2 regions of the Bacillus sp. FSL R5-0422 genome follow, and region 2 is predicted to be linked to the other one. Evidence: predicted binding sites of a transcription regulator. Region 2 holds the regulator's gene; the other holds the start of a gene.

Region 1 (6,659 bases), 680 kb from region 2:
TGACGCACAGCTTTTTGTTGCTTTTGCTGTGGACGGATCAATAAGAAGTAAAGCACAGCAAACATGACAACAATCATAATGATTGAACCCATACCACCATCCATTCTATTTCACCCCTTTCTAATGCATTGTAAAGCTTTTCGTTTATGCGTTAAAAGTTTTTCGCATTCGGTTCGTTAAAGCCGTAACGCTCAAAAAACTCTTCTTTAAAATCACCTAAACGATCCTCACGGATAGCTTCTCTCACTTGCTCCATTAATTTTAACAGAAAATGAAGATTATGATAAGTTGTTAATCGAATTCCGAACGTTTCGTTTGTTTTGATCAAATGTCTAATATAAGCGCGTGTGTAGTTTTTACATGTGTAACAGTCACAATTTTCATCGATTGGTCTGAAATCACGCTCATATTTTGCATTTTTCACAACAAGACGTCCTTCACTTGTCATGAGCGTACCGTTTCTCGCGATTCGTGTTGGCAATACGCAGTCAAACATATCTACACCGCGAATGGCACCGTCAATTAAGGAATCTGGCGAGCCGACGCCCATTAAGTACCTTGGCTTGTCTGCTGGTAACAATGGCGTTGTGAACTCAAGTACACGGTTCATCACATCTTTTGGTTCCCCAACAGATAAACCTCCGATAGCGTAGCCTGGGAAATCAAGTGACACGAGATCTTTTGCACTTTGTTTACGAAGCTCTTCGTATTCTCCGCCTTGGATGATTCCAAACAGCCCTTGATCCTCTGGACGTTGATGCGCTGTTAGACAGCGTTCTGCCCATCTACTTGTCCGCTCTACAGAACGTTTCATGTAATCGTATTCTGCTGGATATGGCGGGCATTCATCAAATGCCATCATAATATCAGAGCCAAGCGCATTTTGGATGTCCATCGCCTTCTCAGGAGAAAGAAACAGCTTATCTCCATTTAAATGATTACGGAAGTGAACGCCTTCTTCTTCAATTTTTCTAAATTCACTCAAAGAGAAAACTTGGAAACCGCCTGAATCGGTTAAAATCGCTCGATCCCAGTTCATAAATTTGTGCAGGCCGCCTGCTTCTTTCACAATGTCATGACCCGGACGGAGCCATAGGTGGTACGTATTGCTTAAGATGATACCTGCTTCCATTGCCTTTAGTTCTTCAGGTGCCATCGTTTTGACTGTAGCTAGTGTACCTACCGGCATAAATACAGGCGTGTCAAATGAGCCGTGCGGTGTATGAACGCGCCCGAGTCGTGCACCTGTTTGTTTGCATGATTTAATGAACTCATAACGTATCGGTAATTGCGACAAAATGAGCCCTCCTGTCTTTGTTGTATAATGTTATTGAATCAGCATGGCATCGCCAAAGCTGAAGAAACGATATTCCTCTTTTACAGCCTCATTGTATGCCTTTAGGACATGCTCTCGCCCAGCTAATGCACTGACAAGCATGATTAACGAGGATTTTGGCAGATGAAAATTCGTGATCATGCCATCAATTGCCTTGAATGTATAGCCTGGGTAAATAAAGATTGACGTCCAGCCGCTTGACGCTTTGAATTCGCCATCATGCGCACTTGCAATGGTTTCGAGCGTTCTTGTTGACGTAGTCCCCACTGAAATAATTCGCCCGCCTTCCTTGCGAACGCGATTAAGCTCTGCTGCTGTTTCTTCATTCATTTCGTAAAACTCTGCGTGCATTTCGTGTTCTTCAATACGATCTGCACTGACCGGACGGAAAGTACCAAGTCCCACATGCAGAGTAATGAATGCGATGTGCACACCCTTTTCTTTCAGCGCATCCAGCAGCTCGTTTGTAAAGTGAAGACCAGCAGTTGGAGCAGCAGCGGAGCCGACCTCTTTCGAATACACCGTTTGATAGCGTTCACGATCGTCAAGCTGTTCTTTAATATAAGGAGGTAGCGGCATTTCACCAAGGGATTCAAGGACTTCATAAAAAATGCCGGTATACTGAAACTCAACTTTTCTTCCGCCATGTTCTAATTCTTCTGTACATACCGCTTGAAGCCGTCCATCACCAAATGTGATCACTGTTCCTTTTTTCACTCGTTTGGCTGGTTTTACAAGTGTTTCCCATTTGTCTCCTTCCTCTTGTTTTAAGAGAAGAAGTTCAACTTTTGCACCTGTATCCTCTTTCATTCCAAACAACCGTGCCGGCAGAACGCGTGTATTATTTAAAACGAGACAATCACCCGTTTGAAAATAATCAGTAATTTGTGAGAATGTATCGTGTGTCACCTCACCCGTTTGTTTGTTTAAGACCATCAGTCTTGATGCGTCTCGTTTTTCAAGCGGTACTTGTGCAATTAATCTTTCTGGTAAATCAAAATCAAATAGTTCTAACTTCATTTCCTTCACCTATTCTGTAGTTAACTAGTTAACGTTATTTCATCCGTCCAAAGATATTCAGTAATATCGTGAGCACGATGCTAATGACAATGCAAGTGATCACAGGAAAAAAGAACGTCACATTTCCTTTTTTCACAAAAATATCACCTGGAAGCTTACCAACCAATTGAAATACTAACCCTGCGGCAAAAAGGACACCACCTAAAATCATCAATATTTTAGGGAATTCAGTCACGAATCGGAACCTCCATTTGAAAGTGTTCATACGCTTCTCTTGTGACGACTCGTCCTCTTGGTGTTCTTTGCAGGAAACCAATTTGCAGTAAATACGGTTCGTACACATCTTCAATCGTATGTGATTCTTCTCCAATTGTCGCTGAGATTGTATCAAGCCCAACAGGACCGCCTCTAAATTTTTCAATCATACTTAAAAGCAGCTTACGATCGATATGATCAAGACCAAGCTTGTCGACTTGAAGGCGCTCAAGGGCATCTTCCGCAATGTCCTCGGTAATCGCATGATTTCCAAGCACCTGGGCAAAATCTCTTACTCTTCTGAGTAGACGATTGGCAACCCTCGGCGTACCGCGGGAACGTCTTGCGATCTCTTCGGCTGAGCGAAGATCAATCCCAATCTCGAACAGCTCGGCTGTTCTTGAAACAATGTGAGCCAAATCTCTTTGCTCATAGTATTCCAATCTTGCATGTACCCCAAACCTGTCACGAAGCGGCGCTGTTAAAAGCCCAACACGGGTTGTAGCACCTACAAGTGTAAATGGCGGTAAATCAAGCCGTACAGAGCGCGCTGTATCTCCTTTGCCAATGACGATATCTAAACAAAAATCCTCCATTGCTGGATAAAGTACTTCCTCAATTGAACGCTGCAAGCGATGAATTTCATCTATAAACAACACATCACCTGGCTCAAGAGACGTTAAAATCGCCGCCAAATCACCAGGACGTTCAATCGCTGGTCCAGATGTTGTACGCAGCTGAACATTCATTTCATTGGCAATAATTGACGCAAGCGTCGTTTTCCCGAGTCCGGGCGGTCCGTATAAGAGGACGTGATCGAGCGTTTCCTGCCTCATACGGGCAGCTTCAATAAACACACTGAGGTTATCCTTAACTTTTTGCTGACCGATATATTGGCTAAGTGTCTGAGGCCGCAGACTTTGCTCAATGGCTGATTCATGGTTGTCTGCTTCAGTTGAGACGAGCCGTTCATCCATGAGACATCACCTTATTTCAACATTTTTTGTAAAGCTTTTTTCACATATTGATCGGTTGTGAGATTCTTTTCTTCTTTTAACAATGGATATACCTTTTTAATTTCGCGATCACCGTATCCAAGAACACTTAAGGCTTCAAGCGCTTCGTCTAATGCTGTTTGCTGCGTTTCGACCTGAATATGGTCCTCGTGATTAAATAGATTGCCAATCATTTCAGGAACAACATCAGCTAGCTTTCCTTTTAGATCGAGAATGATTTGGCGAGCTGTCTTTTTGCCAACGCCAGGGAACTTGATCAGGAACGCTTCATCTTCACGTTCTATCGCTGAGATGACAGCGCCAGGATCACCGGAAGCAAGAATCGCTAGAGCCCCCTTCGGCCCAATCCCTGTGACATTTAACAGTTTTGTGAACAGCGCTTTTTCTTCTCGTGTTTGAAATCCATATAACGAGAAAGCGTCTTCCTTTATGTAATGATACGTATAAATCGTTTCTTGTTTATTGATTTGATAGATAAACGGGTTTGGGCTATAGACTTGATATCCCACTCCGCCGTTTTCTATGACAACATATTGCGGGCACACATAATCAATGGTCCCTTTTACAAACTCTATCACCGTTTTCACCTCTTTGACTGTTCTTCATTGTAACATAAATCGAGAAGAAAACCGCAATAAAAGTTAACATACGTTCGCTCAATCCATTTTTACGATGACACCACGAAAAACAGCTTGCGGCCTTCACACCAGCAAGCTGTTATACGCGTTAAAACGATATTTCATTTCGGTAAGGTTTCATGACTTCAAGCACATGCTCAAATTCATCCTTTGTTCGAAAAGGGATGCCTTGCTCAAGCTGCTCCTCCACATGACTTTCTAAACGGGACGTATCAATTTGAAAAAAGAGATGAATGGGCTCCGCCCAGCCGTCAGGCCTTCCATGAAACGTAGAAATCACACCGTCCTCTGATAATCCGATATATCCATTTGCTTTACTTAATGGAGAGATATCATCAATTTGCTTTCTAAAAAGCGCAAAATCCTCTTTCTGTTCTACTAGCGTCCAGCCTTTATACTGCGACCAGAATGTGTCTTTGTCTTCTAATGATGCCCGGTGTCTTTCAATACTCACATCTCCGTCTAGATAGACTTTTTCAAGCTGTACGGTGATCGAGTTTGACTGCTTTTGCAAGTGTTCTTTTCCCTCCATATCCGCAGCGAAAAAAAGCACACTTGTCATGATAAGTCCTGTAACGAAACATTTCATCTTCACTTTCACTATTTACACCTCTTTAAAACATGAGATCGATGCATGACATATGTAGTTTGACCCATTTTTCTAAACATTAACCAAATCGATGATATGAATATATGGGAAGAGTCTTTCGTTGTATCCTTCATTCGTAAATGGTATGTTTTATACAATCCATTGCTTTATCGAATGCTCGGTTTTTCATCATTCGTTTTTCAGCCGCATAAACTGAAACCAAAGAAGGTGAAGCCAATGTCAGAAGTCAAAAGATTAGCCGAATCGATTCAGTATCATGAGGATAAACGTCTTCATAAGCTTGCCTTTAAACCGGCAGAGCTTGAGCTGTGTGGCAAAGGAAGAAGTGCCTATGTCTTTTCATACAAAAAAGACGGCAAGAAAATGGCGCTAAAAGTCTTTTTCCCTTCTTATCAACATATTGCCCGTAAAGAAGCCGCCATTTATGAAAAACTCTCTGGTTCGTCTTACTACCCTGAGATTTATGAATCTGGGGATCAGTATATTTTAATGGAATATATTAAAGGAAATACTTTTTATGAATGCCTCACAAAGGGGATTCCTATTAAAAAACAAATGATTGAACAAGTCGATGATGCGCTAGAAGAAGCACGCGAGAAAGGGTTGAACCCTTCTGACATCCACCTGCGGAATCTGATCTTAACAAAGGAAGGACAGGTCAGGGTCATTGACGTTGCCCGTTTCACACAAACAAAAGCTTGCCATCAATGGGATGACTTAAAAGCCGCTTACGCTTATTATCAAAAGCCTTTTTTTCCGAAAAAAGCACCACGTCTATGGCTTGAAGTGATTGCTTATTTCTATAAAAAGAACTGGCTGTCCCGTGGTCAGCTTAATAATCGAAATGATTTCTCTGCATAATGAAAGCCGCTCTTACCGAGCGGCTTTTCTCTGTCAATCTGTTTCTGTTTCAACATGGATGCTATTCACATTTAATAAGTTAATGATTTCATTATTCAGCTTAAACCAATGATTGGCTTCTTCAATTTTCTTATACACATCATAGGTAGCTGGACGTTTTAGCTCGAAATCAAGCACTTCCCCATTGTTCATATGAAATGTTACCTTAAATACTTTCATCATAAGATCACCTTCCACTCTCTCTTGTTAGCTGGCCAAATAGATCGGCTCTTTTCATTCATTCTCTACTCAACTCGTTTCCCCTCCTTCTTTCCTTTCAAACACAAGAAGTTTAAATTTTGTTTAAATTCAAACAACATCTCTATCTCTCTTCTTTGCAAAGAAGTATATTATTTAAAAAGGAGGTTTTCTTTATGAAACGGAAAAAGAAACGAACATCTCCAGAAAGACAAACAGTCTTGTTTCATTTAACAGATGCCCTCATTCCAAGTCTGGACATGATAGGGGTTGCATTAAAGGCATTTTTCCACCTCTTAAGAAAAGCCTTTTCCGTGATCTGATATAAAGCCCCGTAGGTTCTTTTTTAGGATGAATATATTTGACTTCCTCCGCTGATAAACTCCTTCGCCTTTTTCTCCATCTCTTTTTTCACTTCTTCTGATTGATTGCGAATATCATGGGAAATTTTCATGCTACAAAACTTCGGTCCGCACATCGAGCAGAAATGGGCAGTCTTAGCGCCTTCAGCAGGCAATGTTTCATCATGGAACGCCATCGCTCTTTCTGGATCAATTGACAGGTTGAATTGGTCACGCCATCTAAATTCAAACCTTGCTTTCGATAAAGCATCATCGCGCTTTTGAGCAGCAGGATGTCCTTTCGCTAGATCAGCAGCATGAGCGGCAATTTTATAAGCGATCACA
Region 2 (6,659 bases):
AAGGGGATCATATCGGAATTGTTCCGAAAAATCGTGATGTACTCGTTCAGCGGGTGATTGATCGCTTCAATCTAGATCCTAAGCAGCACATCAAGCTTTCTTCTGAGAAAGAAGCAAATCACTTACCTTTAGGTCAGCCCATTCAAATAAGAGAATTACTTGCGTCACATGTTGAGCTTCAAGAACCGGCAACACGTACGCAGCTAAGAGAGCTCGCCGCGTATACAGTTTGTCCTCCTCACCGCGTGGAGCTTGAGCAAATGGCTGGTGGAGCATATCAAGAAGCTATTTTAAAGAAACGAGTCACCATGCTTGACTTACTAGATCAATATGAAGCGTGTGAAATGCCATTTGCGCACTTTTTAGCACTTTTACCAGGTTTGAAGCCGCGCTATTATTCTATTTCTAGCTCACCAAAGGTCGATGAGAAAAGAGTCAGTATCACAGTGGCGGTTGTGAAAGGGAAAGCGTGGAGCGGCCGCGGTGAATATGCAGGAGTCGCATCGAACTATTTATGTGATCTACAAAAAGGAGAAGAAGTCGCTTGCTTCCTTCACGAAGCGCAGGCAGGATTCCAGCTGCCGCCTTCATCCGAAACACCGATGATCATGATCGGACCGGGTACAGGAATCGCTCCATTTAGAGGATTTGTTCAGGCAAGAGAAGTGCGGCAGAAGGAAGGCAAGCGACTAGGCGAAGCTCACCTGTATTTTGGCTGCCGTCACCCTCATGAAGATGATCTGTATTTTGAGGAAATGCAGCTTGCAGCGCAAAAAGAAGTTGTTCACATCCGCCGGGCTTATTCTCGTCACAAAGACCAAAAAGTATATGTCCAGCACTTGTTAAAAGAAGACGGCGATATGCTCATCAAATTACTCGATGAAGGTGCGTATCTTTACGTGTGCGGGGACGGAAAAGTCATGGCACCAGATGTAGAGGCTACATTGATCGACCTCTATCAACACGAGAAACAATGCTCGAAGGAAGACGCTGAAAATTGGCTAACAACCCTTGCGAATAATAATAGATATGTAAAAGATGTATGGAGCTAACAAGAGGAAAGGCCGCCAATTAGGCGGTTTTTCCTTTTCATCAAGAAAGGTGAGATCGATAGAATGAAAGTTGGAAAGATTCAAAACACCTAATTTAATAATGAAATATTTTGAAAAAATAAGAATATTCTCTCATTTACTCCAATATGAAACAATCGTATGATTTTTGATATAGGACATAAAGGAGGAATATGATGAAAAAGGTGAAAATGTTACTCCCTTCTCTACTCATTTTTGGTGCTTTAAGTGTGCCTGGTTTTGCCCATGCAGCATCGGATTCAGTACTAACGTCTGATTATGACATGGTGACTTCTGATGGAAAGGTGATCTCTTCAAGTGATTTCCACAATGATTCGAAATCCCCCTCATCCTTTGACAAAGTGGATGATCTATCTTCTACTGTTGGCGAAAAAGTAAAACCACTATCAAAATATTTAAAAGACTTTCAAACGAAAGTCGTCATTGGAGATGATGGTAGAACAAAAGTAGCAAACACAAGAGTGGCACCATACAATTCAATTGCTTATATTACATTTGGCGGCTCAAGCTGCACGGGGACACTTATTGCCCCTAACAAAATTTTGACAAACGGACACTGTGTGTACAATACAGCATCAAGAAGTTATAGTGCAAAAGGATCGGTGTATCCAGGCATGAACGATAGCACAGCAGTGAATGGCTCAGCAAAAATGACGGAATTCTATGTGCCAAGCGGATATATCAATACAGGTGCGAGCCAATATGATTTTGCTGTAATCAAAACAGATACGAACATTGGCAATACAGTCGGTTACCGTTCCATCCGTCAGGTGACAAACTTAACTGGGACAACGATTAAAATTTCTGGATATCCAGGTGATAAAATGAGATCGACTGGCAAGATCTCGCAATGGGAGATGTCAGGTCCTGTGACAAGAGAAGATACGAATCTCGCATACTATACGATTGATACATTTAGCGGAAATTCAGGCTCAGCGATGCTAGATCAAAATCAGCAAATCGTTGGGGTTCATAACGCAGGTTATTCAAACGGAACGATTAATGGCGGTCCAAAAGCGACAGCAGCCTTTGTTGAATTTATCAACTATGCAAAAGCACAATAATAGCTAGGGGCTAAAGCTTGTTTCCTTCATAGGGGACAAGCTTTTTTATGTGGAAATAAGTGTCTATCTTTATGTGCTTGAAAGATCCATTGACCTCTCAGCCTCTTCATTTTTTTCACATGTCATTCGTGAACGACTCATACATTAAAATGACACATTCCCTTTAAGTCAAGATTCTGCTCTAGAAAAATGAGGAGGTCTCATACTTTTGAAGATGAGAAGAGGCTGGATGGCTGCTGTTGCTTTGTGCTTTGTGATATGGATGGGCACGCTGTTAGGTGGTTTTGGGGAGGAACATGCAGCAAAAGGCGCGGAACGATATGATCATGTCATTCAATTTCCAAAGGAACGGTATCCTGAAACAGGCAGTCATATTCAAGAAGCCATTCGAAAAGGGCATTCAGATGTGTGTACGATAGACCGAAATGGAGCAGATGCCCGCAGGCAAGAATCTTTAAAAGGCATTCCGACTAAACCAGGATTCGACCGAGATGAGTGGCCAATGGCCGTTTGTCTTGAAGGAGGAAAAGGGGCGAGTGTTCAATATGTCAGCCCGTCTGACAATAGGGGAGCAGGCTCCTGGGTCGGACACCAGATGAGTGGGTATCCTGATGGGAAAAGAATATTATTTATTGTGAAATAAAACTAAAAGAGAGGCGCCTATGAGTAGGTGTCTTTTTTGTTCGCTAGAGCGTATTGGAGTTCGCAGGGACAAAAGATTCAGTGTACAATTGACCTATAAGATACAATTCAATGACAGAATGTGAAGGGATATATGCTTATGGATAAGAACCGTGCATTATACGACTATTTCATGCAACATGCAGAGAAACTGACTGAAACTTGGTATGATTCAATTGAGGATGATGATCCAGAATCAATCTATCGTTCAACAGATTCCAGCATCATATCAGAGCTGAAACGGCAAAATCAAGATTATTACCAGCATTTTATACGTGCGCTTATTGAAGACAAGACGTATTTACATACTGAGTTTAAGAAGTGGTCTGAAGACTTAGCCAGTGATCCGAAGCATTTAAACACACCATTAGATTATGTTGTGAGAGAATACATGTCTAATCAAAGAGTGGTCCTTCATTACTTAAAAGAATTTATTAAGCAGCGTCAAGATGATATTGATATTGACCGCATCTTTTATTGGTATGATTTAATTTCAGAGGCATTTAATATTTCAATTCATGTGTTCATTCAGCAATACGTGAAAAATACAACGAAGAAGCTCGTGGCACAAAGAGACATGATTTACGAGCTAAGTTCACCTGTCATTGTTTTAAAAAGCCATATTGCGTTATTGCCGTTAGTAGGTGATATTGATACAGCGAGAGCAAAGATTATTTTAGAAAATACGCTGAAACAGTGCTCACAAAAAGGTGTGCAGCATTTATGTATTGATTTATCGGGCGTTGTCATTATTGATACAATGGTGGCTCAGCAAATTTTTGATCTTGTCACATCACTTCGGTTAATTGGAGTAGAGACAACCATTTCAGGAATCAGACCAGAAATTGCCCAAACCGCTGTACAGCTCGGGCTTCCTTTTAATGAATTTCGCACGGCAGCATCACTTGCTCACGCATTAGAACGCATGACTGAATTTTCTCCAATATAAAAACCAGGCCGATTAATGGCCTGGTTTTTTATTTAGATAACAGCGTCAATTTTTGTGACTTTCCAATCTTTTTGTCCTTTTTCGAACGTAACTGTTCTTTTTACTTTGCGACCGTCAAGTGTTGGGACAGTGAATTCATATGTGCGGACTGTTTGTTTTTTAGAGACAAGTTTAGGTGTTGCTTTATCCCAATTAAGCATATTGTCTCCGTCGCCAACTGGAACAGCCATTTTACCTTTATGAACAATGAACTGGTAGTCTTTTAAACCTTGATTGATGGCTTCTTTTGTGAAAACTTGAGATAGGTAGCTGTTTAGTTTTTTCTTTGTATCAAATGTTTTAGAAAGATAGTTGTAAGTCATGTCTTTATAGCTAAATGATTTTAATTTGTAATCAGAATGTTCCTTAATTTTGTAGCCTGACATCGCACTCCAAAAGTGTTCTCGTGCATCAAGGGCAATATGTAACGCTTCTTTATTTGTCAAAGTGGCTGGTTTTTTAGAAGCGGCCAATGTTGTAGATTGTAATGAGATCATAAGCATAATAGCAGTTAATAAAACGAATAATTTTTTCAAGGCAATTGCCTCCTTTTCTCAATGAAAACTTCTTATGTTACAAATGTTACAATAATTACAGTGATATTACAAGTATTAAATTAAAATGTTTTTTATTTCTTTTCTTTCTATATATATAACGTTTAAAGGTGGCAAAAAGTTTTCATTTTTTTATTTTTTCTTTATATCTAGTATTTAACCGTTCTAAAGAAGAACAAAACGTTTTTTGGAAAAGTTTCTTTTTGGACGTTCAACACGCTTTTTCATTTATGTCATATACTATCGTGATGAATGTCTAAGAAAGTGGTGTTGAATATGTATTATCCGTATGAAGGTATGTGGAATGGGTACTCATATGATAGGCAGATGCAAGGTTTTCCGTCGTTTCCTTCACAAGTTGGAGGATTTCCAGGATTCCCATTCGGAGGAGGAGGCACTGGGCACGGATCTAGTGGCTCAGCCCCGCCAGCTCCACCACAGCATATTATTTCGCAATATCAGCAAGCATTATCACAGCCTCAAAGCATGCAGTCACTAATTTCAGGGCAAACAGGTGGAGGGCAGCAATCGGTTCAATTCGCTGCGGGATGTAATAGAAGATGGACGATTGTCTTTATGAGAAACGGTCAAGTATTTTTAATGTATGTCCTGTCCTCACAGCCATTCGGGAGAACAACGGGCTTTATTTGGCCGAACTTTACATTTGGTTCCTTCCCAAGCTCGAGTATTCTTGCCTATTCTTGTTCATAAAAAAAAGCCGGTTCTCATCATTAGCTGATGAAATACCGGCTTTTTTTAGTGAATATTTCTAAATACGCCAATCACTTTACCTAGTATACTTACATTCTGTAAAATAATCGGTTCCATAGATGGATTTTCTGGCTGTAATCTAAAGTGAGTATTTTCTTTATAGAAACGCTTGACTGTCGCTTCATCTTCCTCTGTCATGGCGACGACAATATCTCCATTGTTAGCAGTGCTCTGCTGACGAACAATGACATAGTCCTTGTCCAAAATACCTGCGTCAATCATACTTTCTCCCATAATTTCAAGCATAAATACTTGTTCATCTGGTGCTGCAAAAGTTTCTGGAAGAGGGAAGTATTCTTCTACATTCTCAACAGCTGTAATAGGCAAGCCTGCTGTTACTTTTCCGATGACTGGTACGTTCATTACAGCACTCTTTGGAATATTCAATTCCTCTTCATCTAGTACTTCGATCGCTCTAGGTTTTGTCGGGTCTCTTCTTATTAAGCCCTTCGTTTCTAGTCTAGCTAAATGTCCATGAACCGTTGAACTGGATGCTAGACCGACAGCTTCTCCAATTTCACGAACGGATGGGGGATAGCCCTTACTTTTTACTTCTTCTTTGATGAATGTCAGGATATCGAGTTGTCTTTTTGATAGCTTCGTCATCTTTTGCACCTCAAAACGTCAATTTTAAAGAAATTATAGCATGTTTTTCCTAACAGTACAAACATAGGTTCGAAAAAAACGTTTGACAGAAACGTTTGTTCGTATTTATAATAAGTGACAGAAAGAACGAACACACATTCTATTAGGAGAGATGACATTATGAGGTTAAAAGAATCTATTATTTTTATTGGGGTATTCTCATTCATCGTTGGCATATTTCTCTCACTTATTGCAGTCACAAGCCATAATGATCCAAATCAATATGTTAAAATAGAAGTTCAATCAGGTGATACTCTTTGGGGGTTAGCTGATCAAGTAAACGACAGCAAATCTATTGATAAAAATGCGTTTATTGACTGGGTCACTCAGCACAATGATCTTGCTTCAACAGAAATCCAGCCTGGTGACATCCTTGTCATACCAGTCAAAAAAGAGCATCCAGTCGTATATCAACTTGCAACAGTACAGTAGAAAGGTCGATTGAAGACATGAATGCAATCATCTATGCGAGAGTAAGCACTGTCAAAGAAGAGCAGGAAACCTCGCTGAAGAGACAAGAAGAAGAATTGCTGGCTTTAGCTGCTATGCACAAGATGAATGTGGTTAAAGTTATTAAAGAAAAAGCAAGCGGGTATGATCTAGATCGCGATGGTGTGTTTGATATGCTAGCTACACTAAGAGAAAAGTCAATTGATGCTGTTCTTATCCAGGATGAAACACGTCTCGGAAGAGGACAAGCAAAAATTGCGCTTCTTCATTGTCTTTTTAAAGAGAATGTGAAGGTGTACAGTACGTTTCATAGAGGCGAGCTTGAGCTTTCAGAAGCTGATGAAATGGTGATTGAGATCGTCGGAGTCGTTGAAGAATATCAACGAAAAATTCATAACCTGAAAATCAAGCGGGG

What was found. The regulator LexA, encoded in region 2, represses DNA repair genes until DNA is damaged. The targets are predictions, from matches to a motif close to CGAACATATGTTCG.
Region 1: ruvA (Holliday junction branch migration protein RuvA) is a predicted target of LexA. The motif match lies at 4,269-4,282, and genes of this name have one in related genera.

The regions. Positions count from the first base shown of each region.
Region 1 covers NZ_CP152014.1:2,367,340-2,373,998, forward strand. The annotation lists gene yajC (preprotein translocase subunit YajC) at 1-104, opposite strand, end outside; gene tgt (tRNA guanosine(34) transglycosylase Tgt) at 152-1,297, opposite strand; gene queA (tRNA preQ1(34) S-adenosylmethionine ribosyltransferase-isomerase QueA) at 1,328-2,356, opposite strand; gene MKX52_RS12120 (DUF2905 domain-containing protein) at 2,391-2,591, opposite strand; gene ruvB (Holliday junction branch migration DNA helicase RuvB) at 2,584-3,588, opposite strand; gene ruvA (Holliday junction branch migration protein RuvA) at 3,600-4,205, opposite strand; gene MKX52_RS12135 (intercompartmental signaling factor BofC) at 4,354-4,854, opposite strand; gene MKX52_RS12140 (serine/threonine protein kinase) at 5,092-5,736, shown strand; gene MKX52_RS12145 (hypothetical protein) at 5,770-5,958, opposite strand; gene MKX52_RS12150 (hypothetical protein) at 6,150-6,296, shown strand; gene thiC (phosphomethylpyrimidine synthase ThiC) at 6,320-6,659, opposite strand, start outside.
Region 2 covers NZ_CP152014.1:1,690,222-1,696,880, forward strand. The annotation lists gene MKX52_RS08455 (bifunctional cytochrome P450/NADPH--P450 reductase) at 1-1,052, shown strand, start outside; gene MKX52_RS08460 (trypsin-like serine protease) at 1,247-2,155, shown strand; gene MKX52_RS08465 (NucA/NucB deoxyribonuclease domain-containing protein) at 2,418-2,798, shown strand; gene MKX52_RS08470 (STAS domain-containing protein) at 2,937-3,785, shown strand; gene MKX52_RS08475 (IseA DL-endopeptidase inhibitor family protein) at 3,818-4,360, opposite strand; gene MKX52_RS08480 (hypothetical protein) at 4,655-5,089, shown strand; gene lexA (transcriptional repressor LexA) at 5,135-5,755, opposite strand; gene yneA (cell division suppressor protein YneA) at 5,915-6,226, shown strand; gene MKX52_RS08495 (recombinase family protein) at 6,244-6,659, shown strand, end outside.